Regions from separate parts of the Desulfovibrio fairfieldensis genome, predicted to be linked through region 4. Evidence: riboswitches for the same ligand, from Rfam matches in the RefSeq annotation. Region 4 holds a riboswitch; each other region holds the start of a gene.
The links. Region 4 has a riboswitch for cobalamin ahead of AXF13_RS07580 (anaerobic ribonucleoside triphosphate reductase). Riboswitches for the same ligand answer to the same signal wherever they lie in the genome.
Positions count from the first base shown of each region.

Region 1: another riboswitch for cobalamin. It lies ahead of AXF13_RS13320 (sirohydrochlorin cobaltochelatase); the one in region 4 lies ahead of AXF13_RS07580 (anaerobic ribonucleoside triphosphate reductase).
Region 2: another riboswitch for cobalamin. It lies ahead of AXF13_RS08855 (FecCD family ABC transporter permease); the one in region 4 lies ahead of AXF13_RS07580 (anaerobic ribonucleoside triphosphate reductase).
Region 3: another riboswitch for cobalamin. It lies ahead of metE (5-methyltetrahydropteroyltriglutamate--homocysteine S-methyltransferase); the one in region 4 lies ahead of AXF13_RS07580 (anaerobic ribonucleoside triphosphate reductase).

Region 1 covers NZ_CP014229.1:3,163,925-3,171,288, reverse strand. The annotation lists gene AXF13_RS16895 (hypothetical protein) at 1-746, opposite strand, end outside; tRNA gene AXF13_RS13340 (tRNA-Ala) at 900-975, opposite strand; gene AXF13_RS13335 (pyridoxal phosphate-dependent aminotransferase) at 1,108-2,301, opposite strand; gene sfsA (DNA/RNA nuclease SfsA) at 2,429-3,280, shown strand; gene AXF13_RS13325 (phenylacetate--CoA ligase family protein) at 3,442-4,731, shown strand; gene AXF13_RS13320 (sirohydrochlorin cobaltochelatase) at 4,863-5,774, opposite strand; cobalamin riboswitch at 5,819-6,056, opposite strand; gene AXF13_RS13315 (hypothetical protein) at 6,211-6,849, shown strand; gene AXF13_RS13310 (30S ribosomal protein S1) at 6,946-7,364, shown strand, end outside.
Region 2 covers NZ_CP014229.1:2,085,546-2,092,909, forward strand. The annotation lists gene hypE (hydrogenase expression/formation protein HypE) at 1-277, shown strand, start outside; gene AXF13_RS08835 (GGDEF domain-containing protein) at 391-1,719, opposite strand; gene cobI (precorrin-2 C(20)-methyltransferase) at 1,781-2,509, opposite strand; gene AXF13_RS08845 (ABC transporter substrate-binding protein) at 2,684-3,544, opposite strand; gene AXF13_RS08850 (ABC transporter ATP-binding protein) at 3,483-4,343, opposite strand; gene AXF13_RS08855 (FecCD family ABC transporter permease) at 4,397-5,482, opposite strand; cobalamin riboswitch at 5,627-5,819, opposite strand; gene AXF13_RS08860 (purine nucleoside phosphorylase YfiH/LACC1 family protein) at 6,272-7,036, opposite strand; gene AXF13_RS08865 (5-formyltetrahydrofolate cyclo-ligase) at 7,027-7,364, opposite strand, start outside.
Region 3 covers NZ_CP014229.1:3,406,100-3,413,463, forward strand. The annotation lists gene AXF13_RS14365 (hypothetical protein) at 1-331, shown strand, start outside; gene metE (5-methyltetrahydropteroyltriglutamate--homocysteine S-methyltransferase) at 473-2,737, opposite strand; cobalamin riboswitch at 2,997-3,174, opposite strand; gene AXF13_RS14375 (bifunctional diguanylate cyclase/phosphodiesterase) at 3,351-5,573, opposite strand; gene AXF13_RS14380 (putative bifunctional diguanylate cyclase/phosphodiesterase) at 5,683-7,364, opposite strand, start outside.
Region 4 covers NZ_CP014229.1:1,772,678-1,780,041, reverse strand. The annotation lists gene AXF13_RS07585 (hypothetical protein) at 369-1,271, shown strand; cobalamin riboswitch at 1,494-1,675, shown strand; gene AXF13_RS07580 (anaerobic ribonucleoside triphosphate reductase) at 1,806-4,061, shown strand; gene nrdD (anaerobic ribonucleoside-triphosphate reductase) at 4,285-4,455, shown strand; gene nrdG (anaerobic ribonucleoside-triphosphate reductase activating protein) at 4,433-5,059, shown strand; gene AXF13_RS07570 (bacteriohemerythrin) at 5,344-6,417, opposite strand; gene AXF13_RS07565 (HD domain-containing phosphohydrolase) at 6,517-7,364, opposite strand, start outside.

The DNA.
Region 1 (7,364 bases), 1.4 Mb from region 4:
CTATTGAATGAGTCCTTGTCTACAAATCTTATTTTTTGCTCAGAGTTATTGTTATCTAGATTGTAAGCAATTGCTGTCTTTGTCTTTTCATTCATTTCAAATAATTTCATATTATATATTACAGGGTTCAGATAGTATAAATCATTTGCAAGGTGGTATAAACTATCAGCTAATTCTTTATTAAAAAAATAATCGTGAGTTTTATCTGAAATAACAGATAGAGTTATAGAATCATCGGCATGGGTAGATCTTTTTAATGGTGTTAACGCTGTTGAGATATCTCTTGTTAATGATTTTGCAGCATAGCTTTGAGCAAATTCTTTAGGGGGATTTTGTTTGAATTCTTCAAATGTCTTTGGCTTAATAGCTTTAAGCTCAATGTTATGCATAATTTCTTGAACTTGATCAAAACTTGAATAATAATCTCGCTTGAATCCTTTGTTGATTATTTCATATGCTGGATCTAACAGCTTTTGAAAAGTCTTTGCTATCTTTAACGAAAATGCACTATGTTCTATAAAATCAACGATGAAGCTACCTTCACGAGTGGATTGAAACATAAATATCGTCTTTTCATAGTCATCTTTAGATAATTTTTGGTATTTATATACATGTGAATTTTTTGCTTCAAGAAAAGCTCGGTTCAACGCACTCTGAGTATTAGTACATAGACATCCCAAAAGGTGCATTGAAATTTTATTTTCAGGTGCCAACCCGCCGGTAACCTTGAAGCTTATACCTGCCATGTTGACCTCGATTTGCTAGAATAATTGATATTAATCGCTATCAATTGGTCTATGAACTGTTAGATAGCTTGGTAGCTAGCTTAGTAGGGGGGGCAACCCCAAAACGCCAAAACCCCCGACCATCTTCCGATGATCGGGGGGTTTAAAAAAATCTGGTGGAGCTGGACAGAATTGAACTGACGGCCTCTTGAATGCCATTCAAGCGCTCTCCCAACTGAGCTACAGCCCCACGGCAGAAGGCATACTGCCCAAAAGAGCGGCGTCTGTCAATATTTTTTATACGTTTTTTTCAGGGCCGCACGGGCCGGGGTTTTCGGGGTCCGCAACCCGGCCATATTCGGCCATATTGGGGCTATCCGGCTCAACGCCGGGTTTCTCCCGCCAGTTCGCCCAGCACCTCGCCCACCCGGGACAGGGCGTCAGCCAGCACATCGTCCGCCACCGCGTAGGACAGGCGGATGCAGTTGTCGTCGCCGAAGGCCGCGCCCGGCACCAGGGCCACATGGGCCTTGTCCAGCAGGTACGTGCAGAGCTCCGTGGAATTACGCACTTGGTCGCCGTAGCACTGGTGCACGTCCACAAAGAGGTAGAAGGCCCCGTCCGGCTTGGGACAGACAGCCCACGGCCAAGCCTTGATGATGTCCAAGGCCAGATCGCGCCGCCGCAGGAAGGCCGCGCGCATTTCGTCCACGCACTCCACCGGGCCTTCCAGGGCGGCCAGGGCGGCCTTCTGGGATACGGAACAGATGCTGGAGGTGCTGTGCCCCTGCATGGAGGAGATTTTTTTAACCAGGTCCGGGTGCGCGGCCAGAAAGCCCACGCGCCAGCCGGTCATGGCATAGCTCTTGGACAGGCCGTTGAGCACGGCCACCAGTTCGGGGCAATGCTCGAACCAGGTGATGGCGCTGGTCATCTTTGCCGGGGGAAAGACCAGTTGGTCGTAAATTTCATCCGACAGTACAAAGATGTTCCGCGCCAGGGCCCAACGCATGATCTGCATGAACTCGCGGTCGGAATAGACCGCGCCCGTGGGATTGCTGGGCGAGTTGAGGACCAGCAGCCTGGTCTTGTCCGTGGTCTTTTCCTCAAGCATGAGGGGCGTGACCTTGAAATTGCGTTCCGGCCCGGCATGCACGGTCACGGGCACGCCGCCCGCCAGCTCCACCATGTCGGGATAGCTCAGCCAGTAGGGCGCGGGAATCAGCACCTCGTCGCCGGGGTTGATGGTGGCCTGCATGAAATTGTAGAGGCAGTGCTTGCCGCCCGCGCCGATGATAATGGATTCTATGGGCACGGGCGTGCCGTAGTTCCGTTCAAAGTAGCGGCCCGCGGCCTTGCGCAGATCGGGAATGCCGGGCACGGCGGTGTAGCGGCAGAAATTGGCGTCAATGGCGGCCTTGGCCGCGTCGCAGATATGCCTGGGCGTGGGGAAATCCGGTTCGCCCACGGCCAGGCTGGTCACGTCCACGCCCTGCGCCTTGAGCTCCAGGGCCCGGCTGTTGACACTGAGGGTCAGAGAAGGTTTGATGCTGCGCAAGCGTTCGGAAATCTGCATGGAGGGCTCCTTAGAAGAGCGGCATGGCATTGAAAATGTCGCCCTTCTGACGTTTGGCGCGCGGACGCGGCGGAAAAGAACGAAAAATCTGCCGCGAATTTTTTAGCAGGTTCAAAGCGGGGTGTAAATGCGGGACAGGGATGAACAGGGATTGCCGTCCGGACCGGGCGGCTGTCCGGCCGGTGGAGGTTCCGGCAATGCGGATGCGGCGCCGCTGCTGCCCTTCGCGCCGGATTGCGTGATCGGGACGTTCGTGCAACGGCAAAAGCGTTTCAGTGTGGAACTGCGCCTGGACGGCGCTTCGGTCTGGGTGCACAGCAACAACTCGGGCAGCATGCTGGGCCTGACCCGGCCCGGCGCGCCGGTGCTGGCCTCTCCGGCGGCCAATCCGGCCCGCAAGCTCAAATATACCCAGGAATGCGTCTGGCTGGCGGAAAGCGCCGTACCCGGGCCGCCTCTCTCGTCGTCAAACCCGCCCGGCCCGGTTCCCGGCGGCCCCGGATTCTGGGTGGGGGTGAACACCAGCGTGCCCAACCGCATGCTGGAGGCGGCCTTTCTCGCCGGGCGGCTGGCTTTTGCCGAGGGCTATGCCGGGCTGACCCGCGAGGCCAAACGCGGCCAGAGCCGCCTGGACGGCCTGTTCAGCGGGCCGGTCCTGCCGCCGCTCTGGGTGGAATGCAAGAACGTGACTATGGTGGAGGACGACGCGGCCTGCTTTCCGGACGCGGCCAGCGAGCGCGGGCGGAAGCATCTGCGCGAACTCATGGACATTGTGGCCCACGGCGAGCGGGCGGCCATGTTTTATCTGGTGCAACGGCCTGACGGGCACTGTTTCGCACCGGCGGACTTTATTGATCCGGCCTATGCCGAGCTTTTTTATGAGGCGGTCGCGCGCGGGGTGGAGATCTATCCCTACCGGGCCGTGGTCAGCCCGCGCGGAGTGGATCTGGGCGGTTTGCTGCCCGTGCGCCTTTATTGACTTTCCGCGCGCGGGGAGTCTAGAAACGGGGCGGAACAACGAAATCGGAACAACAGGAAGCGGACACAAACAGCCGTTCCCGCCCGCACGGCCCGCGTATGGCCCTGGCACGGGCAGAACGGCGGGACAGACCGGCCAGACAAACAGAGGGGGCTCCTTCCATGCCCGACACGACCCATCGTTTCATTCCCCGGCTCACGGACGAGCAGCTCCGGCAGATCCAGTTGGACGGCCTGCGCTACACCCTGCGCCAGGCGCGCAACTCCCCGCAGTACCGGGCGCGGTTGGATGCTTGCGGCGCGCGTGCCGAGGATATCCACAGCCTGGACGATCTGCGCCTGCTGCCCACTGTGGATGTGGAGGATCTGCGCGAGGGCTACCCCCTGCCCCTGCTCTGCGTGCCGGAAAAGGACGTGGTGCGCATCCATGCCTCCAGCGGCACCACGGGCAAGCGCAAAATTCTGGCCTACAGCCGCCGCGACATCGAGACGTTCAGCACCCAGATGGCCCGCTGCTACGAGCTGGCCGGGCTCACGCCCGAGGACCGCATGCAGGTGGCTGTGGGTTACGGCCTGTGGACCGCCGGGGCGGGCTTTCAGCTGGGCAGCGAGCTTTTCGGCATGCTGACCATTCCGGTGGGGCCGGGCAATCTGGAAATGCATCTGCAACTGCTCAGGGACGTGGGCGCCAGTTGTTTCGGGGCCACGGCCTCCATGGCCCTGCTGCTGGCCGAGGAAGTGGAGCGCGCGGGCATCCGCGATCAGATCCGGCTGCGCAAGATGATCTGCGGGGCCGAGACGCGCAGCGAGAAAATGCGCCTGGCCATCGAGAGCAAGCTGGGCCTGGAAGGCAGCTATGACATCGCGGGCATGACCGAAATGTACGGTCCGGGCACGGCCATGGACTGCGACGCCCATGAGGGCCTGCATTACTGGGCGGATTTGTTCATCATCGAAGTGCTGGACCCGGACACCCTGCAGCCCGTGCCCGAGGGCGAAGTGGGCGAGATGGTGGTCACCAGCCTGCGCAAGGAGGCCGTGCCCCTGTTGCGCTACCGCACCCACGACCTGACCCGCCTGCTGCCGGGCCGCTGCTCCTGCGGCCTGAACATGCCCCGGCACGACCGCATTCTGGGCCGCTCCGACGACATGGTCATCTACAGGGGCGTGAACATCTATCCCGGCCAGATCATGGAAGTCATCGGCCAGTTCCCGGAACTGGGCGGCGAATACCAGATGGAGCTGACCAGGGACGAGCGCTCCCTGGACCATCTGGCCCTGATTGTGGAGCGCGCCCAGGATCAGCCGTCCGGCAATGACGCTGCCCTGGCCCAGGCTCTGGAGCGGCGGCTGCACAAGGCCATTCTGGCGCGCATGGAAGTGCGGGTGGCGGATTACGCCGGCCTGCCGCGTACGTTCAGCAAGTCCAAGCGGGTGATCGACAAGCGCTGATCCCGCTCCGTGCGTTGTGCCCCTTTCAGGACGATAGGGCGGACTTACCGTAAACCCGGCACGAAAACGCCGCCCGTCTCCACGGAGTGTGGAAACGGACGGCGTCTTTGCTGCGGTGGATAAATCCGGCTTTACTGCTTCTTGGGTTCCTTGGTCAGGTCGTCCACATTTTGCTTGGCATGGTCCACAAAGAGATCACGCACGCCGGGCACTTCGCCCAGGCCCTTGAGGTTGGCCTCCACCTTGAAACCGGCGGCCTTGAGCTTGGAAGCCCAGGAATCCTCCTCGTCCCCGGCCAGGTCGTTGCGGGCGTGGTCCCCGGCCACCACCATCAGGGGCTGCAGCCAGACTTTCTTGATCTTGTGGGCTTTGAGCTCGGCCAGCAGGTCGTCAATGCCGCGCGCGCCTTCCACTGTGGCCATGAAGACCAGGGGGTCACTTTCCTTGAACGTGGCCCGTGTGCCTTCAAAAACCAGGTCCGCCCGGCCGTGGGCCTGTCCGTGGCCCATGAGCACCACAGCCTCGCCCTTCCGGCGCTTGCCGCCCATATCAGCAAGCACGGCCTTGGCCACGCTTAAGGCATCCTTGTGCGACTCCAGCAGGGGGCGGCCCAGGTACACGGCCTCAAAACGGCCCGGATGCTTCTGGATATCCAGCAGCACGGCCCGCTCAAGCTCCGTAAATTCCTCGCCGGGCATCACATGCAGGGACTGCACGCGCACCACTTTCACCCCCGCCTTGGCCAGCGCGGCCAAGCCGTCGCTGATGCCGCCCACGGGCTTGCCCTGCTTGGCAAGTTTTTTGCGGATGATCTGCGAGGTGTAGGACCAGACCACGGGCGTGTCCGGAAACGCGGCCTTGAAGGACGCGTCCACGGCCTTGAACGAGGGCAGGGCTTCGGGCACGCTGGTGCCGAAAGCCACCAGCAGCACCCCTTCCTTGGGGGCTTTCTGATCCGCCGCTTGGACGGACGCGGCCAGCAGGGCCAGCAGAAGCAGGAAAAGCGGCAGGACGCGCGGGAACACGCGCAACGTACGAGACATGGCAACCTCCTCAATCGTGCGTTGAAAGGTGGATACGGCGGCGGCGCAAAGCGCCCCGGCCAGCGGGTGTTCGGACTTAAGGGATGTGGAGGTCCGCGTTTCTGATCATAATCAGGACAACGGCCCCGCGCCTCGGCTTCGCCTTCACCTGTGACGGCTGGCTGTCGCGCCCCGCCGGGATGTTTCCGGCAAGGCGAAGAAGCTCTGTACCCTCTTACCGCAGCGCGACTGTTTCCGATTTGCACGGAATTCCCCGCTACAGCGGGCAGAGGACAATAGGGAGGCGCAAAAGTCAAGACAAGTGTCGAAGCTGAAAAATGAGATAGCCGCCGTGACTCAGCGAAAAAGCACATTTTTTGCGATCAGGCACCAGGAGCTGTTTCCAGGCGCGCGCCGGGCCTTGGCCCGGCGCGCGTTTCAGGCTATACTTCCGAATATGGATACCTCCCTTGAGATGGATGCTTGTTGCGGCACCGGCAAGCGGCCTGAAAACCCCGCCGGGCTCAGCGCCGAAGTTTCGGCCGCGGCCGCGGCCCTGCTGCGCCGGGGCGTGCTGCTGCCCGCGCGAGGCGGGGATGCCGTGAGCCTGGGGCGTTTTCTGACCTTGGGGTTGGGGCTGGAAGAAGCATATGTGGAAAGCCGCATCCAGACCATTTTGCGTAACGGTCTGGCTGCGGATGATTTTGCCGTGCCCCTGGCCTCCGGCGACCGGCTGGCCCTTTCGGCGGCCATGCCCGGCGTGGCCGGGGCAGCCCTGCGCCGGGGCGGCCGGTACGCGGCCATGCGCGCCGCCATTACCCAGCGCCGGGAAGACGCGCCTCCCGCGCCCATAGCTCAACTTGAGGAACCGGTCTGGATCGAGCTGCGTTGCTTCAACAGCATTGCCGAGGAGTTGGCCGGGCATCTGCTGTGCCGGGGGCTGGCCGCCCGGCCCGCCGACGCGGGACAAGTCCTGCTTCCGCTGGCGGCCACGCCGCCAGCCGGTCTGGCGCTGCCTGAGCCGGGCCTGCTCTGGCTCGCGGCCTGGCAAACCCGACCCTGCTTCGCATTTTTCCGTCTCTCTCCTTGGCCGTAAAACCTTGCGCCGGACAATTTCTCTTGTGCTTTTCCTTTGCCTCTGATAATTTTTCCCACTCTCTCAGCGAGGGGAAATTATTTGGAGGCATGGCAGATGGCAGACAAGGAAACCGGGCACGACGAAATTAATTTCGAAAGCGCCCTCGAAAACTATCTCAATCCCGATTTCGGCGACCTTGAAGAAGGCTCCATTACCAAAGGCGAGATCGTCCGTGTGGATGACGACAATGTGCTGGTGGACGTGAATTTCAAGTCCGAGGGGCAGATCCCCGCGGCTGAATTCCGTGACGCCGCGGGCAACATGGCCGTCAGCGTGGGCGACAGGGTGGACGTTTATGTGGTGCGCAAGAACGAAATGGACGGCACCATCACCCTTTCCTTTGAAAAGGCCAAACGCATGCAGGTCTTCGACCAGCTCGAGGACGTGCAGGAAAATAACAGGGTCATCAAGGGCCATATCGTGCGTCGCATCAAGGGCGGCTACACGGTGGACATCGGCGGGGTGGAGGCGTT
Region 2 (7,364 bases), 310 kb from region 4:
GCGCATTCCGGTGCATGAGTCCGTTAAAAGCGGCTGCTCCTTCCTGGGCCTGGACCCGCTCTATCTGGCCAATGAGGGCAAGTGCATCTGCATTCTGCCCGAAGACAGGGCCGAAGCCGCTCTGGCGGCCATGCGCGCCTCGCCTTACGGGGCCGAAGCCGCGCGCATCGGCAGCGTGAGCGAGGGCAAGGCCGGGCAGGTGCTGCTGCGCACGCGCATCGGCGGTCAGCGGCTGTTGGGGATGCTGGAAGGGGCGCAGTTGCCGCGCATCTGCTAGGAGCTGTTTCTAAATTGTCCTTTCGCTCTCTGCCTGCGTCAGGCTCGCCCCGTGCGAAGGATGGGGCGAGCCTGACGCAGGCAGAGAGCGAAAGGTCATTAATCAGCGCTTCCCTAAACCAACCGCTCGCCGTCCTCGCCCAGAATGACAAGCCCGTCGCGACCCTCGTGCTTTACATCGTACAGAGCCATGTCAGCCTTCTGAAACAGCTCGTCCATGCCGTGCGTCGCCTGTCCGGCCACTGCTCCGCCGACGCTCAGACTGACCGACAAGGCCCTGCCCCCGGAAGAAAAACCCTTCATCTGCCGCCGCAGGCGGACAATCCGCTCGGTCACCGCCCGCAGTGAGCCGAACTCTTTTATAAAGATCAAAAATTCATCGCCGCCCCAGCGGCAAAGGATATCCTCTTTGCGAAAAGCGGTCCGCATGGCTTCGGCCATAAAGGCCAGCACCTCGTCGCCCACCGCGTGTCCGTAATTGTCGTTGAAGCTCTTGAAAAAATCGACGTCCAGAATCAGAAGCAGACCCTCTTCCCCGCGTTGCGAGGAATGCAGATATTCGTCAATATCCTGTTCCGTGGCCACGCGATTGCACAGGCCGGTCACGGGGTCACGGCGACTCTGGAGAAAGAGCTCCTTGTTCTTGTACTCCATCTGCTTCAGGCGCGTAATATCCTGCGCGTAGGCGAAAAGATATTCCTTTTCCGGCTCAATGGAGTCACGGATCAGAGTCGTGGCGACGACGAAATTGTGGCGGCCGTCCTTGTAGATCACCGTGCAGTTCATGGTGCAGAAACCGTTGTTTTTGCGGATGTGCGGCACCAGATTGGCAAGGTTGAAGTAGTGCAGATAAGCCTCGCGCTCTTCCGGAGCCACGATATTCTCCGCGAACCAGTCGACCTGCTCCTTGAAGGTTCCCTTGGCGACCATATTGCCGGTGTCCGGGGTCACCATGCTGCATGCGCCGCTTTCCAGATCCGCGATGAGAAAATCCTCGCACAGATTCTGGGCCATGAAGCGGATGCCCTCGTCCTGCAACTCGATCTTCTTGCGCTCGTTCAGGCGCGCAACAACCTCTTCGGTATCGTCGTAATAGGCGATAATGACGCTGCGCTTTTCTTCGGAGGCATAGATGAAATTGGCCTTGAGCCAGGCGATTTCGCCGGAAAGTTTGCGCCGCCGGTAGGTAAAGCTGGGCTTTTTCCGGCTCTCCAGCATGGCGGCAATGACAGGCAGCGACATCTTCTCCAGATACTCTTCCCTGTCCTCGGGCAGCACAAAGCGCTCGGCCACGCTGCGCACCTGGACGGCATGATCGCCCTGCTCCGGAATATGCGCGTAGGCGTCGCTGCCCACGTATTTCACATAGCGGCCGGTGGACAGGTCCACGACCATGACGAATTCATAATCGTGCTGCACTATCGTCCGCAGGATATCGACCATCGCACTTCCCCCGGTGATCCGGCAGCCGTTTGAGAACGTGGCAACAAAAACACGTCCGCCGTCAGCGCGTGCCTTCCTCTCCGCCGGTTTTCGACTTCCGGCTTACAATCAATGACATATAGGGCGGCGTGCTGTCCACTGCGGCCACGCCGCGCCGGATATGTTCCTCAGGCTGTTCCACGTGGCTGGCGAGCAGGCAGTCCGCGTCACGGCCCGTGCTTTGCAAGGCTTCGCGGATGGCCGGGAAGTTGCGGTAGGCCTTGAGGATCACCGCTGTGTCCGCATTGTCCAGTTCCGCGGCCAGGTCGTCCCGCCCGTTGATGCCGGGCAGAATGCGCAGCTTCTCGCCGCCTTCGCAGAGCACCGTGCCCGTGCGTGCGGCCGCGGCCTGAAAGGAGGTAATGCCGGGCACGATCGCCACCGGCAGGTGGGGCGCGACTTCCCGCAGGGTGCGCAGCAGATAGCCGAAGGTGCTGTACACCAGCGGATCGCCGATGGTCAGGAAGGCCGCGTTTTCCCCGCCTTCCAATACATCACGGGCGGCTTCGGCGGCTTTGAGCCAGGCCGCGCGCAGAATCCCGGCGTCGCGGGTCATGGGAAATTCCAGGCGCAGCAGGCGCGCGTCCGCGCGCAGATGGGGCCGGGCTGTGTCCAGGGCGGCGGAATAGTCGTTGCGCGGCGAGGCCGCCGCCAGGATCACGTCCACCGTGCGCAGGACGTTCACGGCCCGCAGAGTCAGCAGATCCGGCGCGCCGGGGCCCACGCCCAGTCCGTAAAGAGTTCCGGTCATATCTTGCTCGCTTGCTCGTTGGTTATCAGATGTAATATTCCGCCCGGCACGATAGGAGTTTTGCCCGCCGGCGAGGAGAACAAGCTTTTTCTGCAGCGCAGTGGACTCTTCTGGTCCATGAGCGGAATAAAAAGCGCTGTTCGACAACGTCCAGCGGGCAAAAGAACATCGTGCCTAAGGATGAAGCCAGCGCTCCAACCCCTCCGCCGCCTCCACGGCGCGGGGGCCGGGCCGGGCGAAACGGTCCTCATCCACCACAAGTACCCGTCCCGTGCGCACGGCGCGCAAATCCCGGTAATGGGCGCGCTCGGACAGAGGCTGCGGATCGGGATTCATGGGGCCCTTCTGGATCAGGTAGGCGTCCGGGTCAGCCAGAATCAAGGCCTCCTCGTTGAAGCGCACCAGTTTCTTGTCGTCCGCGACCACGTTTTCGCCCCCGGCCACGGCAATGATCTCATTGACGATGCTGCCTTGCCCGGCGGCCAACAGATTGGGATAGCGCACTTCATAGAAAACGCGCACCGGCTTTTCCCCGGCATGGCGCGCCCGCAGCGTTGCCAGGCGCGCCCGCCAGTCCAGAATCAGCCCGGCGGCCTTCCGCTCGCGTCCCGTGAGACGCCCTAGCTTTTCCAGCACATCGAACATCTTGTCAAAAGAATCCATCTCAAACGTCAGCACATTGATGCCCAGTTTACGCAGGGCTTCGGTCTGCAACAGCGCCTCGCGCCGTCCGGCGAGCTGAAGCACCAGATCCGGCTTCTGAGCCACGATCAGTTCCGCATTGGGCCGCATATGGGTGCCTATGGCGGGCAGACCGGCCAGCTCCGGCAGATGGGCGTCGGCCACGGTGCGCGCCACCAGCAGGCCGCGCGCGTCCAGGGCCAGCAGCAGCTCGTTGTAGGCGCCGTACAGGGCGATGATCCGCTCGGCCGGTTTATCCAGAGTCAGCGTGACGCCCGTGTCGTCAACCACCTCAATGGGAGCCGTCTGAACCGGGGCCGGATTCAGGCCCGTCAGCAGCAGAACCAGCAGCAAAATTGACGGCGCCGTTGCTCCACGGCCCGGAAGCGCGCCCCAGCAGCGCCTGGGGCAGGCCCCAGCGCGGATGCGGAAAAACCCGGATGGGAATATCATACAGGACACTGAGTTTCTCCTCGGTAAAGACCTCGGACACGGGGCCGTCAAAGAGTACCCGGCCGTTTTTCAGGCCCATGAGCCTGGTTGCATACAAGGCGGCCAGATTGCAGTCGTGCATGGCCATGAGCACGCAGGCCCCGGCGGCCCGGCGGCGCTCCAGCAGATCAAAAAGTTCCACCATGCGGGCCAGATCCAGACCGGCGGCCAGCTCGTCCAGCAGGAGCAGCGGGCTCTCCTGGGCCAGAGCCCGCGCCAGCAGCACCCGCTGCAGTTCCCCGCCGGAAAGCTCCCCCACGCGGCGCGCGGCCAGAGCGGCGGCTCCGGTGGCGGCCAGGGCCTGTCCGACGGCGGCGTAGTCCCGCCGTCCGTAGCCGCCCAGCCAGGAGAGGTAGGGATAGCGCCCCAGCAGGACCATCTGACGCACACTCAGGCCGGACGGACATTCCGCGCGTTGCGGCACCACGGCCGCCAGCCGGGCGCGTTCGCGCGGACGCAGGCCATCCAGCGGCCTGTCCGCCAAACGTATGCCGCCGCCCTGGGGCCGCAGCACGCCGGAAATGCAACGCAGCAAGGTGGTTTTGCCGCTGCCGTTAGGTCCCAGCAGGGCCACGCTTTCTCCGCCTCGCGCCGCCAGGCTCACGCCGCGCAGCACGGGCCGCCCGGCATAGCCCGCCGTGAGATTGCGCACGTCCAGCATCGGCCCTTCCACTGCTCTGCTCAGCGGCCTGTCCATTGATCGTGCGCCGGACATCAGCGCCGCCGCACCAGAAGGGCGAAAAACGGCCCGCCCAACAGGGCCGTGACCACGCCCACGGGCAATTCCTGGCCGCCGCCCAGCACGCTGCGGGCCAGGACGTCAGCCCAGACCAGCAGTACGCCGCCGCCGAAAAAGGCCCCGGCCAGCAAAGGGCCGTGCCCCGGTCCCAGCAAAAGGCGCAGCACATGCGGCACTACCAGGCCCACAAAGCCGATCACTCCGGCCACGGCCACGCAACCGGCGGTCATGCAGCTGGCCCCGGCCAACAGCCAGAAGCGCGCCCGGCCCACATTAAGGCCCAGTTGCGCGGCCTGCTCGTCGCCCAGCGAAAGCACGTCCAAGGCCCGCCAGCCCAGACCCACGGCCAGCAGACCGGGAATAAGGGTCGCCAGCAGCAGGGGCAGACTGTCCCAGCCCCGGCCTTGGAGCGAGCCCAGAATCCAGAACACGATGCTGGTCACGGATTCCTCATTGAGAGCCTTGACCAGGGCCACCAGGGCCCCCAGAAAGGCGGCCACGGCAATACCCGCCAGAATCACGCTTTCGCGGCTGAAATCCCCCTTGCCCCGGCCCAGCCAGAGCGCGCCGCACAGGGCCAGCAGGGCCCCGGCCAGAGCGGCGGGAGCCACCAACCCGGCCTGGGTCACTCCCGCCGCATGGCCCAGAATCCGCCCCAGCCACAGGCCGAACCCGCCGCCGACGCCGCCCAGGGCGATAGCCATGCTGGCGCCGCAGGCCGCACCGGCGGAAATGCCAAGAGTGAAAGGATCGGCCAGGGGATTGCGCAGTACGCCTTGCAGGGCCACGCCGGCCACGGCCAGCGCGCCGCCGCAAAGTGCCGCCAGACAGACCCGCGCCAGACGGATCTGCCCCACTACCAGGAGTTGGGAGGCGTCCACCGGAGCGGCGGCCAGGCCCAGGCTCGCGGCCAGCGCGCGGAAAACCTCATTCACGCCCAGCGGGAACGGCCCCGGCAGACAGGCCAGCGGCAGGGAGCATAGCCAGAGCGCCGCCAGCCCGGCCAGGGCAAGGCAAAGGGACCGCGCCCGGGGCGGCCGGGAAAGGGCATCTATGTGCATATCATATGGGGCTATGCGGACAAAAAAAGCCTCTTCCATACCTGGAAGAGGCCCGTATTTCCTCTGCCTGACCGGCAAAAACCCGTTGCCGGAGAACATCTCACGCCAGAGCAATGCACTTTTTCAAAGTTAAGCTGCTCCAGGAGCGCGAAAATGGGCACGGCAGGTCTTCCGGCTTGATCCCCTTGCCCCGGCCTTCCCGTTTCCAGTGGCACAAAATGGGGCGCGGTTTGCGGATCTCACGGCGGCGGGTCCGCTCCCGTTTTACACGGGATTCCCTTTTCAAGCCGTTCCGCGTTGCTCCGCCGGTCCGGCTACCGTTGCCAGAGGCACATTAGGCGCGGCGCGCGGCCCTGTCAATGCGGCCGGACAGATGCATCTGACTCCAGCTTTTAAGGCATCTTATTTGCCGGGATTATCCGTCAAAACCGGCCTGTTCGACGTTGGCGGCGTCATCCGGCGTTTTTGCCGCTCACGTACTTGAGTACAGCCCTGCTCTTGATGCCCGTAAGGCTCGCCCGGCTCGCCAACGGGCACGGCCCTTTGGGCCGCCTTTCGGTCGGTTTCCACGCAAAAAAGCGCCATTTTCCTTGCCAACGCCGAAGAATCTTAGTTTTTAGAATTCTCCCGGCACCAGCCATCCGCCTGCGCTTCGCTCCGGCGGAGCAAAGGTGGCTTTGCCCAACTCTTGGGAAAGAGTATATGATAAATACCAATATATTGAACCAGCTGTATAAATTAAATGAACTTTTATACGCTTGCCCAAGGTAGACGCGCGACGGATCAGCCTCAGGCCGTGGTCCAGATCAGGCTGGCCTGACGGCCGGACCTTTTTTCACGCCGGTAAGAGAAGAACTGTCCGTTGTTGGAAGCCGTGCAAAGATCCAGGCCGTAGATTTGGCGCTCCGGCAGACCGGCTTGTTGCAACTGCCGGCGGGTCAGGCCCCAGAGATCCATGGTCCGCGTTGCCGGGTCGAACCAGGGCCGGAAGTCGTCGCTCCATTCCCGCTCGAAGTTGACGAACTCCGCCCGTCCCGGCCCCAGGCTGGGTCCGCGCACGGCCAGCAGGTCGCAGGGTTTGAGATCATAGCGCGCGCAGAAGCGGGCCACGCCCGTACCCGGGAAATCGCAACGGTTGCCCCGCCAGCCCGCGTGCAGGGCAGCCACGTATCGACCGCTCTTGTGCGCCAGCAGAATGGGCTGGCAGTCCGCGGTCTTGATCAGCAGGCCCAGGCCGGGCCGGGACACGGCCATGCCGTCGCCGTCCGCCGTGGACCGGGTTTCGCAGGCCACGGCTTCCGGCTCGAAGAGCAACACGTCGCCGTGCACCTGATTGAGCTCCGCCCAAGCCGTGAGACCGTGCGGCTGCAAGGCCGCCAGCAGGTCGCGGCGGTTGCCCGTTACAATATCCGGGTCGTCCTCGGTGCTGAAGGAAATATTGCCGCCGTCATAGCCGTTGCGGTACACGCCGCCGGGGATGGCGGCTCGGACCTGAAAGGCGCAACGGACATTCTCAAGACCGGGAAACTGAAAAGGAATGTAGCTTACAGACACAGAAACTGCTCTTCCGTGCAGAGATATTGCACGCGTTGATCCCACTGTTCCAGGGGCAGATTTTTGGCAACCTGGAAGGCGAAGCACAGGCCCACGCGCGGGCAGGCCAGTTCGCTGTCCAGAAAACGGTCATAATACCCTCCGCCGAAGCCCAGGCGGCCGCCGTGCAGGTCAAAGGCCAAGCCAGGCAGTACCAGCAGATCCGGCTTAAAGGCCTTGCCCGCCCCTTCCGGCCCGAAGCCCGGCAGCCCGTCCTCGGGCTCGCGCAGGCCGAAAGGGCCGGTCCGCAATTGTTCCGGCCCCGTGCAGGCCACGAAGTCCATGATCC
Region 3 (7,364 bases), 1.6 Mb from region 4:
GGTGCGCAGGCCTTTTGCCCCGGAGGAGCGGCCCACAGTGGACGAGCTCTGGCGGGTCTGCCGGGAATGGCTCGCGCCGGAGCGCGGCCGCGCGGTCATTTTCCGCTTTCTGCGCAGCCTGACCCCGGAGGGCCCGCCGGTGAATCGCCACTGGACCACCGCCGACCGCATGGACGATGAAATCCTGCACCTCTTTGATTGCAGCCATGAGGCCGAAGCCATTCTGAACATCCGCAAGGACAGTTTCGTCACCCGGCCCGAGGCCGTGAGCCAGGGCCGTCTGCTCTATATCCAGCCCGGCAGTCTGCGTCTGCTGCGTCTTCCGTTTTAAGGAAGCGCTGACTACCGGTCTTTTTGCCCTCTGCCCGCGTCAGGCCCGCTCCGTGGCCCTCGGCAAAGAACAACATCCTCAGTAATCAGCACTTCCTTACCAGTCTATCGGATAGGCAGGTTTCGACCCGTCCGGTGCGCGTCAGCGCAGGCTTTCACGTACCCGCAAAGCGGCGACGACCATATTCTCAAGAGAAGGATATGCCTCGTCCCACTGGCGGGTTTTCAGGCCGCAATCGGGATTCACCCACAACTGTTCCTTGGGAATGTGGCGCAAGGCCCTGCGCAGGAGATCCGTCATCTCCTCCACGCCGGGAATGCGCGGGCTGTGGATGTCGTACACGCCCGGCCCCACTTCTCCCTGATAGCGGAACTCGGTGAAGGCTTCCAGCAGTTCCATGCCGCTGCGGCTGGATTCAATGCTGATGACGTCCGCATCCATTTGGGCGATCCAGGGCAGAATGGCATTGAACTCGCTGTAGCACATATGGGTGTGGATCTGTGTGGCGTCCTCCACGCCGGACGCGGCCAGACGGAAGGCGTCCACCGCCCGGCGCAGATAGTCTTCCGCCGAGGCTTTGGTCAGGGGCATGCCTTCCCGCAGGGCGGCCTCGTCGATCTGGATGATGCGGATGCCCGCCTTTTCCAGATCCAGCACTTCGTCGCGGATAGCCAGAGCGATCTGTTTGCAGACTTCGCCGCGTTCCAGGTCCTCGCGAACGAAGCTCCAGCAGAGAATCGTCACCGGGCCGGTCAGCATGCCCTTAACCGGTTTTTGCGTGAGCGACTGCGCGTAGAGAATCCAGTCCACGGTCATGGGCCGCTTGCGGTACACGTCGCCGTAGATGACGGGCGGCTTTACGCAGCGGCTGCCGTAGCTCTGCACCCAGCCATTCTGCGTAAAGCAGAAGCCGCCGAGCTGCTGGCCGAAATATTCCACCATATCGTTGCGCTCAGCCTCGCCATGCACAAGGACGTCCAGGCCCAGTTTCTCCTGCTTTGCGATGCAGTTTTTGATTTCCTGTCTGATGGCGGCCAGATAGTCCGCTTCCGGCATGTCGCCCCGCTTGTAGTCCAGGCGGGTTTTACGGATGGCGGCGGTCTGAGGGAAGGAGCCGATGGTCGTGGTGGGCAGCGGGGGCAGGTTGAGCCAGGCCTGCGCGGCATGCCGCTGCGGATAGGCCGAGCGGCGGGAAAGCTGGTCCGGCGTGACGGCGGACGCGCGTCGGCGCACGGCGTCAATGCGGCTGTCGGCATGCCCGGCAGCCGCCCGCAATACGGCGGCATTGGCCGCCAGGGCCGCGTTGTCGCCGTTTTCCGCAATGTTTCGCAGGTCGGTCAGCTCCGCGCACTTCTGCACGGCAAAGGCCATGCGGTTCCGGATGTGCTCCGGCAGGGTTGTTTCTTCCTCCAGGTCCACAGGGCAGTGCAGCAGCGAGCAGCTTGATCCCAGCAAAACCCGTTCCGTGCCGAGCGCGGCGACGGCCCGCGTGACAAGGGGCAGGATTTGGGCGTAATCGCTTTTCCAGATATTGCGTCCGTTCACCACGCCGAGCGAAAGCGCCGTGTCGGCGGGGAGCTTGTCCAGAACGGCATCCAGTTGTTCCCTGCCGCGCACCATGTCCACATGCAGCGTTGCGCAGCCGGAAGCGAGGGCTAGATCCAGATTCCGGCAGAGCGGGCCGAAATAGGTCGTCAGCATGAGCTTGCCGTTGCTGGCCGTGTTCAGGGCCGCGTAGGCCTCCCGAAAAGCCCCGCTCGCCTCTTGCGGCAGAAGTTCCGTGCAGAGCACGGGTTCCTCAACCTGGATGCGGTCGCACAAGGGCGCAAGAAGCGTAAAAAGGTCGGCATAGGCGGCCGTAACCGCGTTCAGCCGCGCCCACTTGTGCGCGCCGTTGCGGGCTTTTGCCAGGGCCAGCCAGGTGAACGGACCGATCAGGGCCGGTTTCGGCGAAAAGCCGAGTTCCCCGGCCAGCCTTGTATCCGCGACCAGCGGGTGCTCTTCGCGATGCCAGGGCGTATCGGCATCGATTTCTGGCACAAGATAGTGGTAGTTGGTGTCAAACCACTTGGTCATTTCCAGGGCCGGAATGTTGCGCCGCGCATCGCCGCGCGCCAAGCTGAAATACAGGTCCGGGTGCGCGTCCTTGAGGCAGGGGGCAAAGCGGGGGGGCATTGCGCCGAGCATGCGGGTTATGTCCAGCATGCGGTCGTAGAGTGAAAAATCGCCTGTGGTCACATAGTCAAGACCGGCGTCTTGCTGGATGCGCCAATGGCGCTTCTTCAGCGCCGTGCAGGTTTCGGTAAGCGCTTCAGCGGCAAGATCGCCTTTCCAGAAGGCTTCGAGAACCTGTTTCAGCTCTCGCTGTTTTCCGATGGACGGGAAACCGAGAATGTGGGTTCGCATGGGATGCTCCTTTCAAAAGAGTTGAAAGGGCAGTCTATTTCACGTGCGTCCAGAGCCGGAATACAGGGATGCATCCGGAGAGGGCGGTCCGTCTTTGTGCAGGATAAACCGCGCCGCTAAATTGCCGCACGGCGCATCCGCCGCTGAGCCGTGGAACGCAAAACAGCGGAGATGCCGGGCCGTTGGGCGGCAATTTCAAGCGTAAGCTCCAGTCCGGGCAAATGCCTATACGCGAGACAGTACTGCCGTGCCGCGCCGATCGCGGCCATTGTGACAAGTCGTCTCCTGACTTCCGGCCCGTGCTCGCCTTGCCTTCCCGTTCGTCCGTGTCGAACAGTGGCTTCGGCTGGGTTTGTCCCGGTTACAGTGGCGCGTCCGTAGCGGATTTACACCGCTTTCCGTTTCTCATCACAATATCTAGATAAATTGATATATACTTTGGCCTGTGCTGTCAAGCATTGCCGAAGGACAGGCCCACGGGGCGAAGGCGTGGAAAATCGCCGCAAGAGGGCGGTGTTCAATGGGGGGGCATGGATTGGGGACGGCGTTGCCCCCCGGCGGCCTTTCCGAGAAGCGCATGGATCAGGAAAAGCGTTCCGGCGGTAGCGGCGGTTCAGTATTCCCGGTCCGGAGCGTTCAGGCCCAGGGGCAGGTTCAGGCGGAGGGCTTCCTCCTGGAGACTGGGGTCCACCCAGAAGGCTTTTTCCTGCACAAAGCTGAGCACTTCGAATTCCTCGGGATCCACCGGGCGCGCGTAATAGTAGCCCTGGGCGTAATTGCAGCCGATGCTGAGCAGGAAGTGCGCCTGCTCCACGGTTTCCACGCCCTCGGCGATGATTTTCATCTTGAGCTGGCGGGCCATGGTGACGGTGTTGCGGGCCACGATCTGGCCGCGTTCATTGTCCGTGCCGTCGCTGATGAAGGTGCGGTCCAGCTTGACGATGTTGAAAGGCAGGGCGCGCAGGGTACTCAGGGAGGAATAGCCCGTGCCGAAATCATCCATGGAAAAGACGAAACCCTGTTTCTGGAGGTCGTTCATGACCCGGATCAGGGTTTTTTCGCTTTCAAAAAAGGCGCTTTCCGTGAGCTCCAGCTCCAGCAGATGCCGGGGCAAATGGTATTTGTCGGTCAGGGCCAGCAGCTTGCCGCAGAAATGGTCGTCGTTGAAGTGCATGCGCGAGACGTTGATGGACACGGGCGTGGGCCGGTAGCCTTTGTTCAGCCAGAGGCGCAGCATTTTACAGGTCTGTTCCCAGATGTACTCGTCAAAACGGACGATGAAGCCGTTGCGTTCGAACAGCGGCACAAAGCGGCCCGGCAGGATCAGTCCGTCCGTGGGGTGCCGCCAGCGGGCCAGAGCCTCGGCCCCCACAATGCGGCCGCTGGAAATCTCCACCTTGGGCTGGAGATAGAGCACGAACTGGCCTTTTTCCAGAGCCTCGTGCATTTGATCCTTGATATTGTTTTCATCCAGCAGCCGGGCGCGCAGCTCGCCGTCATAAAAGGCATAGTTGGTCAGGTCGCTGCCCTTGACGGTTTTCAGGGCCAGATGGGCCCAGTCGCAGAGCACGTGCACCGGGGTCCTGCGTTTTTCCACCGGGCAGATGCCGAAAAAGAGCATGACCCGGTAAGACTGGGTATATTCGCGCAACTGGCGCGAGAGCCAGCCCACAAAACGCCGGACCCGCTCGCGGTCGCCCGCGAGGCAGGCCACAAATACATCGCCGGACAGGCGGGCGAAGGTTTCCCACCGCTTGTCGATCTGTTCGCGCACGAGATGGGCGATGGCCCGCAGCAGGCGGTCGCCTTCCTCCAGGCCGAACATTTCGTTGATGCCCTTGAAGCCCGCCACGTCGAAACGCACGATATGACGCGGCCCGTCGCCCTGGCGGATCAGCAGGTCGGCCTTTTCAAAAAAGGTCTGCATGTTGTACGCGCCGGTCAGGGGGTCGTATTCAGCCCTGAAGCGCAGGGCCTGCGTGGCCCGTGTGACTTCATCCACGTCGCTGATGGTGCCGATGTAGCGGATGCCGAGGTCCGGGTCGGCCAGGCAGGTATAGGTGACCCTGCACCAGATGAGGCGCCCGTCGCGGCGGCGCAGGCGCACGGTCATCTCGCCGGAGGAGGCGCCTTGCTCCAGCGCGTTCAGGCAGTCTTTGAAAATTCCTCCGTCCTCCGGGGAAAGCACATTGTCCTCGCGCCAGACGTCAAAAAGCCAGCGGCCGTTGTAATCGCCCGCCAGCAGTTGCGGAATGTGCGGCGAGGTGTAGGTGGGCTGATTGTCGCGCCATTCGAACACCAGAGTATTGGTGTGGTCCAGCACGGCCTTGTAGCGCAGCTCATCCAGACGCCGGCGCTGGAGCAGGGCGTTTTCGCGGGCCAGGCCGACGGCGCGTTTCTGCTCGTCCACATCCTGCACGCAGATCATGTGCAGGGGGCGGCCGGAAGCGGCACAAACCAGGGGAAAGACAGTGAAGCGCGCCCAGCGGTATTGCCCGTCGAGGCATTTTTTGCGCACGTCGCCGGAGGCATAGCCCTGTTTGAGATTTTCTCCCTGGAGCAGGGCCTTGGGATTGAGCACGCGCAGGAAAATTTCCCGGTCTTCAGGATGGATGAGCGTCTCGGCAATGGCCCGCAGGGTGGCGGCCACGCCCATGCCGGGCGGCGGCGGGCAGAAGCGCACGTCGCCCATGTGGATCAGACGGTAGCTGTCGCCGCTGAAATCCACTTCAAAGATTTCGCCGAAGATGCTGCGCAGCACGCAGTTGTAGCGGGCCTGCTCCATCTCGTCCGTTGCCGGTCCCGGCGCGGCCGATGTCTGAACCCGCTGTTCCATTACGCATCCTTGACGCGGTCGGCGTTTGGAAGCTCATGACAGGAGACTTCCTTGTAATTTTTTAGCACTCCCGCCGCCAGTTGGCAATCCGGGCGCGTAGCGGCGTGGTTTACTTATCCGTGGTCTCGTTGCTTTCCCCGTCGGGGAGGCGGTCCTGAAGGCGCGGGTCCACCCAGAAGCACTTGCGGTGCACAAAGCTGAAGGTTTCAAATTCCCGCGCGTCCATGGGCCGCGAGTAATAAAAGCCCTGAGCCTGGTCGCAACCCATATTCCGCAGAAAAAGGGCCTGTTCCACGGTTTCCACGCCTTCCGCGATAATCCGCATGCCGAGCTGTTTGGCCAGGACGATGGTGTTGCGGGCCACGATCTGGCCGCGCTGATTGTCCGTGCTGTCGCTGACAAAGGCGCGGTCGAGCTTGACGGTATTGAAAGGCAGGGCGCGCAGGGTGTTCAGCGAGGAGTAGCCGGTGCCGAAGTCGTCCATGGAAAAGGCGAAACCGGCCTCCTGGAGGCTGCGCATGGTCCGCTGGAGGATTTTTTCATTTTCAAAAAAGGCGCTCTCCGTGAGCTCCAGTTCCAGCAGATGCCGGGGCAGGCGGTATTTGTCGGTCAGGGCCCGCAATTTGCCGCAGAAGCCGTTGTCGTTGAAGTGCATGCGCGAGACGTTGATGGACACGGGCAGGGGACGGTAGCCCTTGTCCAGCCAGGAACGCAGCAGCTTGCAGACCTCCTCCCAGATGTATTCGTCCAGCAGGATGATGAAGCCGTTGCGTTCGAAAAAAGGCACAAAACGGTTCGGCGGGATCAGGCCGCGTTCCGGATGCCGCCAGCGGGCCAGGGCTTCGGCCCCCACAATGCGCCCGCTGAATATTTCAACCTTGGGCTGGAGGTAGACCACAAACTGGCCTTCGGCCAGGGCCGTGTACATCTGGTCCTTGATGAAGAGTTCGTCCAGTACCCGGCTGCGCAACTCGTCGTCATAAAAGGCATAGTCGGCCATGCCGCTGCCCTTGACGGACTTGAGGGCCAGATAGGCCCGCTCGCAGATCTCGCGCACCGGGGTTGCCGGGTCGTCCACCCGGCAGACGCCGAAAAAGAGTTCGGGCCGGTAGGACTTGGTGTATTCCGCTGTGCCGCAGCGCAGCCATTCCATGAATTCCCAGACGCGCTCGTGGTCGCCCTCCAGGCAGGCCAGGAAGATATCGCCGGAGAGCCGGGCAAAAATCTCCCGGTCCGAAGAGAGATTCTCCTTGGTCAGGTAGGAGATGGCCCGCAAAAGGCGTCTGCCTTCTTCCTGGCCGAAGCGTTCGTCGATGGATTTGAAGCCCGCCACGTCATAGCGCACGATGTGGCGCGGCGCATCCGGATTTCTGCGCAACAGCCGTTCGGTCTTTCCCAGAAAGGTGGGCATGGTGCAGGCGCCGGTCAGGTCGTCGTATTCCGCCTGCTGGCGCAGGGCGCGCGCTGTGTGGATGGCCTTGTCCACATCCCGGATGCTGCCTACATAGCGCGCGCCGGTCGCGGTATTGTCGATCCGGGTGCAGGAAACGACGTACCAGGTGAATGCGCCCGTCCTGCGGCGCAGGCGCACGGTGACCGCGCTGGAGGGGTCGCTGCCGGCCAGGGCGCGCAGGAAGTTTTCGAATATGGCGCGATCTTCGGAAAAAAGGACGCTGTCCTCGCGCCAGAGGTCAAAGAGATGCCGGCCGTCGTAACTGCCGGCCAGCAGCCGGGGAATCGTGGCGTCCACATAGGTAAGCGTCTGGTCCTGCCATTCGAAGACCAGGCTGC
Region 4 (7,364 bases):
GACGGGGCGCTGTTGTGACTTTACAGAACGCGTCCGCGTGAGCTATCCATGAAAAATCCTTGGGAAATAGGGTAGGTTAACGTTGAAAGATTCCCTGCTCCGGCGCTCACTCGCGTGGCCGCCCGCGCCTGAGGCAAAAGGCTGAACCTCAGTCCCACCGGGCGTCAGCTATTGCCGCCGGGGCTTGCCTGAACCGTTCATGGCGAAGCCTGGCTGTAGCCGCAACGCGACAGACGAGGACAGCATTGCTGCGAATAACAACAGCAGCCGACTGAGGGCAGCGCCGGCTTTGAGAATGGCAATTCCCCAGCTTGCTCTGTGCCAAAGGACATGGCATGCATCCTTGGTGATGACAGGAGATCCGCGTAATGCCCCTCTGCCTCTGGCGTCCGAATATCGCAACCGCCCTGGAATACGCCCGTGACCGGGCCCTTCCGGTCCAACTCACCTTTGACGGCCGTCCGCGCGAAGCGGGACCTCTGCTCTGCACCGTAACCTTTACCGCCCGCGACATCACGGTCCTGTCCACGGCGGAGCCCCTGATTCCCGCTGAACTGAAGGGCGGAGAGTGCCGCATCTATTTCAAGCCGGATATCGAGGCGAATCCGGAAGAGGCAAGGGACGGGCAGGAAGAGAGCGGTAAGGCTGCCGTCGCGCGGCACGGTTTTTATTGCAACTGCCGCGTGCAGGATGTGCGGCGCGACGCCGGAAACGCCCTGACCGAGATCACTCTCAAGACGCCTTTCCGTTCCTTATGGCGGGAGTTGCGTCGGCACGAACGGCTGCGCCTGGGGCCGGACATGCTCAAAAAATTCCGCTTCTGGTTCGCGCCCATGTTGCCGGAGCAGCGCGGCCAGGTGCAGATCTATATGAGCCGTTACAGCCAGGATCTGGAACGGAAAATACGCCTGATCGACGTCTCCGCCGGTGGTGCGTTCGTGCGGCTGGTCGATTACGATCTGCTCAACGACATTGATATTGATCAGAATACGCTCTGCCTGCTCTATCTGGACTGCAACGGCCCGGAAGGGGAGTCCCGCAAGTTTTTTCTGGCTGCCCACAGCGTGATTGTCGGTCGGAATAAAAAGGACAGCGCTCTGAACCTGCATTTGCGTTTTGTGCGCTATCTGTCCGCAGCGCGGCGGGATGCCGTGCTGGACTGGCAGCCGGTGGGCGAGGAGGGCGTGCCCGGTCTGGACCTCTGGATCACGGCGCGGCTCGGCGGCCCGTCAGGGAGAGGAGCCGAAAGTCAGGCCGCCCCGGCGCGGTGAACCGGCGGGGGCGGCAAGATGCTCCCGCCCGGCATCGTCGGCGATGAAACCATCCGGCTCTACCTTTTGGAGGGCATGGCGGCCCGGCACTGTGGCCGGAGGGCTGACGGTCGTCGCCGTAGGGCCGTATCCTTAAAATTTATCTTTTAAATTCAGTATGTTGTTACGAAGCAAGGAAGCCTTTTTTCGCGCCTCTGATTGACAGAAAGGGGCTGTTTTGACTATCTCTAGAGATACGGAAGCGCCCTTCGGGGCTTAATAGGGAATCCCGTTCAAATCGGGAGCGGACCCGCCGCCGTGCGCCGAACTGATGCCGCTTTTCCTTGCGCGCCACTGGATTCGCTCCGGGAAGGCCGAAAAGCGAGCCGGCAAGCCGGAAGACCTGCTTTCATTCATCGTCTTTGAGGACGGACCGTCGGCAACGGGGCTTTTGCCGTCAGGTCTTGCAGTGAGGATAAATGCGTTTCCTCCTCCGCCTGTGTTGCGGGCGGAGGTTTTTTATTCCATACAGCCCCTCCATGCCTGGAGTTTTTCATGCCCGCCAGTATTATGAAACGGGACGGCGCGTCCGTGCCCTTTGATTCGGTCAAGATTCTCAACGCCATCACCAAAGCCAACCAGGCTGTGGGCGGCGAGGACATGTCGCCCACGGACCTGCTTTTCGTCACCGAGAAAGTCTGCAGAAAGCTGGATGAGCGCAGCCTCCGCCATGTGGAAGAAATTCAGGACGTGGTGGAAGAAACGCTGATCCAGTACGATTACGCCAAAACCGCCAAGGCCTATATTCTCTACCGCGCGGAGCACGCCAAGATCCGCAACGCGGAATCCTATCTGATGGATATCTACAAAAAGCTGACGTACTCCCCGGCCATCCGGGAGGACATCAAGCGGGAGAACGCCAATATTGACGGCGACACGGCCATGGGCACCATGCTCAAGTACGGTTCCGAGGGCTCCAAATTCTTCATCGACAATTATATCCTGCCCAAGGACGCCTCGGCCGCGCATCTTAACGGCGATATCCATATTCATGACAAAGATTTCTACATGCTCACCGAAACCTGCTGCCAGATCAATCTGATCCCGCTGTTCAAAAACGGTTTCTCCACCGGGCACGGCTATCTGCGTGAGCCCAATTCCATTGAAAGCTATTCGGCCCTGGCCTGCATAGCCATTCAGGCCAACCAGAATGAAATGCACGGCGGCCAGAGCGTGCCGCACTTTGACTATGCCATGGCCGAGGGCGTGATCAAGACCTATGCCAAGGAATACCGCAAGGCCTTCTGCGCCTGCCTGCGCATTGCCGGGGGCCTGGACGCGGCCGCCGCGGAGGAACTGGCCGGGAAACTGCTGGATGCCGTGGGCGTGCGCCCGAGCATGGCCGGAGCCGATGCTCTGGGCCGCGCGCTGACCGAAGCCGCTCCCGAACAGTGGAAAGAACTGGCGGAACGCGCCCACGCCTATGCCGTGGACGAAGCTCTGGCCAATACGGACCGGCGCGTGTACCAGGCCATGGAGGCCCTGATCCACAACCTGAATACCATGAATTCCCGGGCCGGGGCCCAGGTGCCGTTCAGCTCCATCAACTACGGCACGGACGTCTCCGCCGAGGGCCGGATGGTCATGAAAAACCTGCTCCTGGCCACCCAGGCCGGTCTGGGCAACGGCGAGACTTCCATTTTCCCGGTGCAGATTTTCAAGGTCAAGGAAGGGGTCAACTACAATCCCGAGGACCCCAACTACGATTTGTTCAAACTGGCCATGGAAACCTCGGCTAAACGCCTTTTCCCCAATTTCAGCTTTCTTGACGCCCCCTTCAACCTCCAGTACTACAGGGACGGTTATTACGACAGCGAAGTGGCCTATATGGGTTGCCGCACGCGTGTGCTGGGCAATGTGTATGATCCGGAGCGCCAGGTGACCTGCGGACGCGGCAATCTGAGCTTCACCTCCGTGAACCTGCCGCGCCTGGGCCTGGAAGCCCGTAATGATCCGGAAAAGTTTTACGCCCTGCTGGATGAGAAGATCGATCTGGTCTTCCGGCAGTTGCTGCACCGGCTCAAGATCCAGAGCGCCAAAAAGGTGCGCAACTATCCCTTCCTTATGGGCAACGGCATCTGGCTGGATTCCGGCAAGCTGGACTGGGACGACGGCATAGGGGAAGTGCTCAAGCACGGCACCCTGACCATCGGCTTCATCGGTCTGGCCGAGGCCCTCAAGGCCTTGGTGGGCGCGCATCACGGCGAAAGCGAGGAGGCCCAGAAGCTGGGCCTGGAAATCATCGGGCATATGCGCCGTCGCGCTGACGAGGAAGCGGAAAAGACCGGCCTGAACTTCACGCTCATCGCCACCCCGGCGGAAAGCTTGAGCGGGCGTTTCGTGTCCCTGGACCGGGAGCGCTACGGCAGTATTCCCGGCGTCACGGACCGCGATTATTACACTAATTCCTTCCATGTGCCGGTTTACTATCCCATCAAGGCCTTCAGGAAGATCCAGCTGGAAGCTCCCTACCACGCCATGACCAACGCCGGGCACATCACCTATGTGGAGCTGGACGGGGATACCTGCAAAAATCTCGAGGCCTTTGAGCGCATCATCCGCTACATGCATGATCAGGGCGTGGGCTACGGCTCCATCAACCATCCCCTGGACCGCGATCCGGTCTGCGGCTACACGGGCGTCATCAACGACGTCTGCCCGCGTTGCGGCCGCCGCGAGGGCGAGGGGATCAGTCTGGAGGCGCTGCGGGAACTCCGCAGAAAATACCCCCTGATGCCCAAGTGGGAATGAACGGTCGAGGTGGAATATCATAGTGGAGCAATTTCAACTTGAAATTGCTCTGGCGGCTGCGAAGGCGAGGGCGCGATTCACTTGCGCCGTTAAGCGCCGAAGCGGGCGTCTCTGACACTCTGAGAATGTAACTTCTCAAAGTTGATCCGCGTTATTGAACTCCGGTTCCCGAACCGGTGGGAAATTTTTTACAACTTTCAGAACCAGAAAGGAGATTGCGGCAATGCTGATGGAATCGCGCTTGTTTGAGGAAACGAAAACGAAACAGAAGATGGTGGGCCAGGGCATGGGCTTTGAGCGCATCCGCCGGATCACCGGCTATCTGGTGGGCACCCTGGACCGCTTCAACAATGCCAAGCGAGCCGAGGAGCATGACCGGGTCCGCCATGCCTGAGCGGACCGCGTCCGCGTCGCCCGCTGCGGCCCGCGCGCGGGCGGGATTGCAGTCGGACAGTGAATCGCGCCCGTATCTGCGCCCGTCTTTGCGTCTGTCCGGCATTGTCGAAGAATCCATTGTGGACGGTCCGGGCCTGCGCTTCGTGCTCTTTACCCAAGGCTGTCCGCACGGCTGCAAGGGCTGCCACAATCCGGAAACGCACAGCCTGGAGGGCGGTTTCATCCGCGACGTGGACGAACTCCTCGCTGTGTATGACGAAAATCCGTTGCTGGCCGGAGTTACCTTTTCCGGCGGCGAACCCTTTCTCCAGGCCGCGGCGCTCTGCGCCGTGGCCGAGAGGGTCCGCGCGCGGGGCGGGGATGTGGTCACGTACACCGGCTATACCTATGAATCTTTGCTGGCGCGGGCGGAACGCGGAGACGCTTCGGAAATAGCCCGCCTGCTGGAGCTGACCGATCTGCTCATTGACGGGCCGTATCTGGAAGCTCTGCGGGATCTGGATCTGCCCTTCCGGGGCAGTTCCAACCAACGCCTGCTGGACAGGGAGCAGCGGCGTCAGCTGGCGCGCGCCGCCGGAAAGCATGCAACAGATGCGGCCTGAACCGGATCGATTCCGGCGCGTCGAGACTTTGGTTTTTGGGGGCCGTTCTTTTCCGCCGCGCGACAAGGATTGCTGCGGAATCGCTTAGGGCCTGTTAACGCTATGCCTTTTTGCCCTCCTGCCGCGTCAGATTTCACCTGCTTTTTCGGTCGAGTACCAGAAGAGTACACTCCCTCAAAGCAGGTTTATCTTCCTTGCAGGCGAACAAAAATTCTATAGTCTTAACAGACCCTAGAGCAATTTCACCGTGAATCTGTTCCAGAATGAATCCGGCACGGCCGGGATCACCCCCGGCCGTCGCCCGACGCTTTGGCAAGATAGGGGGCAAAGGCGACATCCATGCCCTGAATGTGCTCAATGAGCCAGTTTTTCAGAAAGTCCAGCACTTCCGTATCCACATTGGCCTTGCCGTCTGAAACCGCGTCGCGGAATTCCACCACTTTGGCCTTGAACTGGTCGTGCACGCGGATATGCTTCTCCACATCCGGGTAGTCGGAGTGGCTGAAGAAGATTTCCTCTGTATTGAAGTGGGTGAAGGCATAGCCCGCCAGAGCGTCCAGCACTTCCAGCAGGGTCTTTTCATCCCTGCCGTCCCGGATGGCCCGGTGCAGCTTGTTGATGTAGGAAAGCAAAAGTTTGTGCTGCCCGTCCACGGCCGGTACGCCCGTGGACAGACTGTCGGACCAAGTCACAATGGCGTCGCCGCTGGGCCGGAACACCGCCGGCTGTTCTGTCTGCGCCATGTCGGTGAATTTTTCCACCTGCGCCAGACAGGCATTGAGAAAATCCAGATCACTGTTGAATTTTTTCAGAAATTGCGTGATGAGCGCATCCGCGCCGCGCGCGCGGCGCGAGAGCGCTTCCTCACCGGCCGGAGCCGCGCCGGGACCGGACTCGGCCAGGGAAGGCAACAAGCGGGATAATTCATCGGAAAGTATGTGGATGCGCGTGGCGCTTGCCGCCAAGTTCTCGCGGATCAGCTGCTGACCAGCCTGTATCAGCTTGTATTTTTCGCGCCACTCCTCCAACGACTGGGTCGCCTCCTCGGCGTCCCACCGGGCCTGGGCCAGTTCGCGCCGCAACAGCTCCGCATGTCCGGCCGCCGCGTCCGCCACTGGGCGCAGCAGGCCGTAGGCCGCGTCGCAGGGCAGGGCGGCGGTCTCCTTCAGGCCGCGCAGATCCCGTTCCAGCGCCTTTGCCGGGGCGAATACCGCCCGGTAGAGCAGAATCAGGCCGCAGCCGCCCGGCAGCAGGGCCAGAACCGGCAATATCCAGTCCAGGGGCGCGGCGGGGGCCAGAGCCGTGGCCGCACCCGCCAGCAGTCCACAGGCCAGCAGCAGAAAGAGAGTGGTACGCATCGTTATATCCTGCCTTGCGCATAACAGCCCCTAGAGCCTGTCGCGCTTGAAATTGTTCCTTGACGGCCAAGCAAGCGTGCGCGGAATATTTTGACAGTATCAAAATGCTCTGTGTCCGTAAGGCTCGCCGTCGTGGACGGGCGCTTCGCCCTCGGGGCCGGTTTCTTCCGGCTTGCGGCACAGGGCGCGCAGTTGCTGAAAATTTTCAGCGGCCTTACGCTGCCCGTCAAGGCGGGCCCGATTGATCCGGGCCACGTCGTCGGCCAGCAGACGCACCACGTCGGCGTCCAGGGCACTCCGACCGGCCATGTCCCGCATGACCGTCAGGGTATCGTCGATCTGCATGCCTTTGCGGTAGGGCCTGTCCTCAGTCAGGGCGGTGAACACGTCGGCCACGGCCATGATCCGTGCGGGCAGGGGGAGTTGCCGTCCGCTGAGGCCCAGGGGATAGCCCGAACCGTCGGGCCGCTCGTGGTGCAGGCCGCCCCAGGTCCGGATGCAGGCAAAGCCGGGCACGCTGCCCAGCAGATCCAGGCCGACTCCGGCATGACGCTGAATGACGGCGAATTCCTCGGGGGTGAGGGCAGCGGGTTTTTCCAGGATTTCCGTGGGCACGGCCAGTTTGCCGATATCGTGCAGCAGACCGGCCACAAAAATGGTGGTATATTCCTCTGCGCTTGCCAGGCCGCTGCGCTGCAGCAAGGCACGGGCCGTATAGGCCACGCCGCTGGAATGGGTGGCCGTGAACGGACTTTTGGAGTCGACGATCAGGGAAAACAGTCCGCAGACCTTCAGCAATTTTCGTGGCCCCAGGCATTCTGTGGGGGCGATTTCGCCCAAATGTTGGAGCATGGCTTCCGCATGGCCGGCCTGTTCCACGAACTCCCGGTCTTCGGCCAAAGCGCGCAGGGCCTCCAGATAGCGTGGAGCGAACTTGCCGCTCTGGC